DNA from 2 places in the Methylophaga nitratireducenticrescens genome. Region 2 is predicted to be linked to the other one. Evidence: riboswitches for the same ligand, from Rfam matches in the RefSeq annotation. Region 2 holds a riboswitch; the other holds the start of a gene.

The links. A riboswitch is a leader RNA that binds a small molecule or an ion and turns the genes downstream of it on or off. The one in region 2 is predicted to bind cyclic di-GMP.
Region 1: it holds a riboswitch for cyclic di-GMP, as region 2 does, so the genes downstream of both, Q7A_RS06825 (hypothetical protein) here and Q7A_RS00375 (thrombospondin) in region 2, are expected to answer to the same signal.

Annotation. Positions count from the first base shown of each region.
Region 1 is NC_017857.3:1,404,759-1,407,910, reverse strand. Features, by position in the region: gene Q7A_RS06830 (PEP-CTERM domain protein) at 254-778, opposite strand; cyclic di-GMP riboswitch class I at 807-891, opposite strand; gene Q7A_RS06825 (hypothetical protein) at 1,188-1,718, opposite strand; cyclic di-GMP riboswitch class I at 1,747-1,832, opposite strand; gene Q7A_RS06820 (hypothetical protein) at 2,116-2,640, opposite strand; cyclic di-GMP riboswitch class I at 2,669-2,753, opposite strand; gene Q7A_RS06815 (undecaprenyl-phosphate glucose phosphotransferase) at 2,958-3,152, opposite strand, start outside.
Region 2 is NC_017857.3:81,306-84,457, forward strand. Features, by position in the region: gene Q7A_RS00370 (GlcG/HbpS family heme-binding protein) at 167-601, shown strand; gene Q7A_RS00375 (thrombospondin) at 735-1,493, opposite strand; cyclic di-GMP riboswitch class I at 1,511-1,590, opposite strand; gene ycaO (30S ribosomal protein S12 methylthiotransferase accessory factor YcaO) at 1,805-3,152, shown strand, end outside.

The DNA of each region.
Region 1 (3,152 bases), 1.3 Mb from region 2:
AAATCTGATGTGATACTAAATTGTTCATAATATTGGACAAGACCAAGGGCTTGTTTATCTTGCATAACTTCCTTGTTGAACAAAATGAGCATCCAGCAGTAGAGCAGCTTAAAGATTAACATGTCCTAAAACTTTTGATTTTTCCAACTTAATATACTGTTTCGTTATAAGTTTTTTGTTTAACTGTTCAAAAAGAAAAGGGAGCGAAGCTCCCTTTTCTTACAAACTAACAATATTGTTAACTCATTTGCTGTTATGCAGCAGTTGCTTTCAGTGCTTTACGGCGTAAACCGAAGAAGCCCATCAGAGCGGGTGCAAACAACCATAACGCAGCTGGTACAGGTACTGCAGAGATCGACAGGTCATATTTCAATACGTCTGAAGTGGCATTAAAAATATCCACGCCAAAGAAAGTTCCCGCAGTCAAAATAGCCGTAAAGACAAAATCACCTGTGATATTAAAGATTGTTGGCAAACCGACATAACTACCACCAGAGCCAGTAATCTCTCCAAACGCCAGTTGAGCATTACTCAAACTGCTAGTAGGATTGAATGACCATTCAACCTTCACTGGCGTATCAACATCCGTTTGAACATCAAACAAAGATTCCCAAAGTCCTGTATTTTCTACAGTACCGCCAGCTAGAACAGTACTGTTATTATTCAGGTCAACACTTTGAGTAGCGCCAGAAGAACTTACGGTTGATAATGTCAGTGTAGCGGCGTTAGCACCAACTGAGAACAATAAAGCTATACAAAATAGCATCGCATTTTTCATAATAATTTCCTTTAATTGAAAAATTAAGCAATGCAACCCGGCCATCTTCAAATAAAGCCCGAAGATCCGTGGCTTTCCGACCTCACCTCGCGGTAAGTTTGGCTATAAAATCAGGAGCAAACATTGTCCCTGAACCATTTATCTCCCAGAAATTTCTCTCGGGGATAGTTGAACATTACTCGCTAGTTAGTACGATTGGAATTGTACTATGGTACTAAATCGTAACTTTTATTAAAAAAAGAGCCCTATTTAGTGAGCTCTGTGATAAGAGAATGATTTTAGTAATTAAATTTATCTCTTAATGATTTAACACGATGCTCAGACATCTCAAATTATCATGATAAGAATTAATTCAAAAAAGGGAGCCGAAGCCCCCTTAAAACTAACAATATTGTTAACTCTTATAGTGTTATGCAACTGTCATTTTCCGAGCTTGTCGGCGTAAACCGAAGAGGCCCATCAAAGCAGGTGCAAATAACCATAACGCAGCCGGTACGGGTACTGCAGAAATTGACAAGTCGTATTTTAGAACATCTGAAGTTGCATTAAAAATGTCAACACCAAAAAATGAACCGGCAGTTAATATCGCCGTAAAAACAAAGTCACCGGTGATATTGTAGTTAGTTGGTCCACCAACAACATAGCCCCCACCAGGACTAGTAAGAAGACCAAAGGCCAATTGTGCACTACTCAAACTGCTTGTTGGATTAAATGACCATTCAACTTTCACTGGTGTATCCACATCTGTTGTAACTTCAAATAATGATGTCCAAACCCCTGAAGAGGAAACAGTACCCCCAGCTAATACCGTACTGTTATTGTTAAGATCAATACTTTGGGTCGCTCCTCCCAAAGAAACAACGGTTGATAAATTCAGTGTAGCGGCGTTAGCACCAACTGAGAATAATAAAGCTATACAAAATAGCATCGCATTTTTCATAATAAATTTCCTTTAATTGAAAATTAAGCAATGCAACCCGGCCATCTTCAAATCAAACCCAGAAGATCCGTGGCTTTCCGACCTTACTTCACAGTAAGTTTGGCAACATCATCAGGAACAAAACTCCACTTCCGAAACTTTTATCTCCCAGAAACATCTCTCAGTGATGATTAAACATTACTAGCCCACTAGTAATGTTGAGAAATTGTACTCCGCAACTAGTTGCAAAATTATTTCAAAAGATTTTGTTTATCCAAAGAGGCGATCTCTAATATTACTTTTGCTTAGATGGCTTTGGCCTCGCGCCGTAACGAGATTCAATGGCAAAACGCTACAAAAAAAGGGAGCCGAAGCTCCCTTTTCTTAAAACTAACAATATTGTTAACTTAATTAGATGCTATGCAGTCGCTGTTTTCAGAGCTTGACGGCGTAAACCGAAAAAGCCCATCAAAGCTGGTGCAAACAACCATAATGCAGCTGGTACTGGCACTGCAGAGATTGACAGGTCATATTTCAAAATACCTGATGTGGCATTAAAAATATCTACAGCAAAAAATGAACCTGCAGTCAAAATAGCAGTAAAGATAAAGTCACCAGTGATATTAAAGATTGTTGGCAAACCAACATAACTACCACCAGGGCCAGAAATCAAACCAAAAGCCAATTGAGCTGAGTCCAAACTCGTTGAAGGATTAAATGACCACTCAACTCTTACAGGAGTATCAACATCCGTTGTCACATCAAACAATGATTCCCAAGAACCTGTATTAGCAACAGTACCGCCAGCAAGCACAGTGCTGTTGTTATTTAAACTGATTTCCTGAGTCGCACCTGAAGATCCGACAGTTGATAAACTCAATGTAGCCGCATTAGCACTAACCGAGAACAATAAAGCTATACAAAATAGCATCGCATTTTTCATAGTAATTTCCTTTAATTGAAAAATTAAGCAATGCAACCCAGCCATCTTCAAATCACACCTGAAGACCCGTGGCTTTCCGACCTTGCCTCACGACAAGTTTGGCGATTTAAAATAGGAACAAACTTTGTTCCTAACAAAAAAGTCCCTTAGAAACATCTCTCAAGCGACGGTTAAACAATACTGTTACTTTGTTACTAATAATGAGTCATGGAACACAAAATCTCGCTGGCTTAATTAAAACCTTTAATCAGGTGTGAATTGCTTCACAGTGTTAATGGTGAGACAGCGATGTCATACCAAAACCAGAACTCTGTGTATTAATATACATCCTTTCCCACAAAACCTCTAGTGATCGTTAATAAAATAATTTTCAGATCGAGAAGCAGTGTCCAAGTCTGTATATATTGAAGGTCGTACTTTATACGCCCTTCCATTTTATCAAGCGTATCGGTTTCTCCACGAAAGCCATTAATCTGAGCTAGCCCTGTAATCCCCGGCTTTACTTTATGACG
Region 2 (3,152 bases):
AATGCTTTTGTTTCTGTGTAGCTTTAACGTTGTAAAGTGCCATATCCGTATACTCACTTTGCTGTATGTCATAATCCCTGTCTGGATCCTGTTTCTTTTGTGAAAAACTGCTGTTGAAAAAAATTTTCAACCGCTCCCTATCCAACAATTCAATAAGGAGATAACCATGCACGTTACTTCAGAATCGGCAAAAAAAGCGATTGATGGTGCACTCAAAAAAGCTGAATCAACAGGCACTCGTATGTGCATTGCCGTAGTTGATTCTGGTGGCGCGCTTAAAGCATTCTATCGTATGGATGATGCCTGGGTCGGCAGTATTGATATTGCCATCAAAAAAGCGCGTACCGCTGTATATTTTGGTATGCCCAGTGGTGAGATCGGCCAATTATCCCAACCGGGTCAGCCTTTATATGGCATCGAGCACTCGAATGATGGCATGATTACTTTTCCGGGGGGCGTACCAATTGTGGATGACGAAGGCTTTATGTCTGGGGCAATTGGAGTCAGCGGAAGCTCGGTTGAGAATGATGATCTGGTTGCTCGTGCAGGCGTTGAAACCATAGGTGTTTGTGACTTACCGGAACATCCGTGGAGGACATAGAACTTTTTGACGAGGAGTCACATCATTTCACTGATAGTGTAGTGACAGCCTGTAACTGATCGTTCTCTGATCTTCACACGTAATAAATAGGGAGTCATGCTTTAATACATGACTCCCTTTATTACGCTACGTTTTAAGCTTTTGTCTGACGACGTCGCAACCCTAAAAAGCCCATCAAAGCAGGTGCAAACATCCATACAGCTGCAGGCAGAGGAACTTCGCTTGGCGGCTCAACCAGCTTCTGGGTAAAACCGGCATATTGGACCTGAGCTTGAGAATAGTTATAAAAACCGAACTGTCCGGATGTAAAGCTGGTATCCAATACTACTGTATCCCAAAGCGTCAGCTCTCCTTGTTTCACTTCCACACTGAATTGCCCTGGCGTAGTAAAAAAATCGAGATGAAAAGAGTAGCTTGTATTATCTTTCCAACCTTTATCAGTTCCCAAATTACTATCCAGTAGAGTGAAAGCCGAACTGTTGGCCGGCCAGAACTCTATGTTTGGAATAGCCGTATCAGAATCCACTTTGAGAATACGAAAACCGGCTTGTGCAACTCCGCCACCACCGCTCTGTGCACGTTGTTTCCAATCCAGAAGATAATACTGAGAAGGATTCTGGTAACCAAAAACAAAGCCGATAAAGTCATCATCGCCAGTGGTATTGACTCGCCAGGTTCCATCTAACGTATAAGAAGTTTGATTGAGACCATTTAAAAATACTGTCGGCTGACCATTTATAGTTTGAAGCACACTGTTATTATCGCCAGCAACATTCCAGTTGCCATTGCTATCCGGCGTACTCCAGGTTGATAGATCGACAGGTACAGTTTCCGCAACTGCCGATGTTGCCGTGAAAGCAAACGCGCAGGCTATTAAAGAGATTGTTTTCATCCTAGACACTCCTAAATTTGTGCAACCCAGCCGTCTATCATCCAATAGACCCGTAGCTTTCCGTCCTTAACTCACATTAAGTTTGGCAAATATTTAGACACAAATCGTTTAGGCTTAGCTATTAAGCCCATGTAAATTATTAACCAAGGTTAAACCGGTTGACAACAAAAAATTTCAAGATAATTCAGACAGATGAGATTTATGGCAAAAACATCTTTCTGCCACAACCGAATAAACCTCGCAATATTCATTTTGTCTGTTAGGCTTTCCTTCACGTTTATTTTCCAGACCTGTTCCCAGGAGCAAATACAATGTCAGAACAAACTTTTATCAAGGGCAAGGACCGTGATCTGGAAACCAGTATCGCCACCATGCAGGCCAAATTAAAATCATTTGGTTTTGATATCGAAGAGGCCTCTTGGCTTAACCCGGTCAGCAATGTTTATTCAGTCCATATCCGCGATAAAACCTGTCCTTTAATGTTTACCAATGGCAAAGGCAGCAGCGAAAAAGCCTGTCTTGCCAGTGCGTTGGGGGAATATTTCGAACGGCTCAGCGGCAATTATTTCTTTGCCGACTTCTATCTGGGCGAACATCACAGCAATAGTGAATTTGTGCATTATCCCAACGAACGCTGGTTTGATATGGATGGCGATGAAATGCCTGAGGGCTTGATGGATGAAAGCCTGTGGAAATATTTTGATCCGGAAAATGAACTGACGCCGGATATGCTGTTTGATACCAATTCTGGCGATGGCGAACGTGGTATCTGTGCTGTACCTTATCAGCGCCTTGGAGATGGTGAAGTTCGTTATATTCCAGTCAACCTTATCGGCAATATTTACGTCAGCAATGGCATGTCGGCCGGTAATACCCAGAACGAAGCCCGGGTTCAGGGCTTATCTGAAGTTTTTGAACGCTATGTGAAAAACAAAATCATTGCTGAAGGTATCTGTCTGCCCGAAGTACCAGATGAAGTATTAAACCGTTACCCAAAAATCCAGCAGGCCTTGCAGGAACTGCGTGATCATGGCTATCATTTAAAAGTGGCCGATGCCTCTCTGGGCGGTCAATTTCCGGTGATGTCCGTCACACTGATTAATCCAAAAGATGGTTCTGTATTTGCCTCATTTGGTGCACATCCGAGTTTTGAAGTGTCATTGGAACGTACTGTTACTGAATTACTGCAAGGACGTGGGTTGGATCAGCTGGATGTTTTCCACCCACCCACATTTGATCTTGATGAAGTGGCTTCATCCGCCAATCTGGAAATGCACTTTATTGATTCCAGTGGTTATCTTTCTTATGACTTTTTCCGGGAAACACCGGATTTTGATTTCTTTGACTGGGATTATGATGACGCCACAGCTGATGAATTCAAATTCCTGACAGACAAAATCCATGAGCTTGGTTTTGATATTTACATTGCCGATTACAATCACCTTGATGTCTACGCCTGCCGTATTCTGGTGCCGGGCATGTCGGATATTTATCCGATCGATGAACTGGTGTGGGAAAACAATAATGAAGGCGCATTATTCCGCGAGGATTTCCTGACCCTTAAGGATGGTGACCCGGAACAATGGCAGGATATTCTGGATCGCCTGGATGAAGGCGGTTATAACGATCAAACACCCGTCGCACCGTTTATTGGGCTGG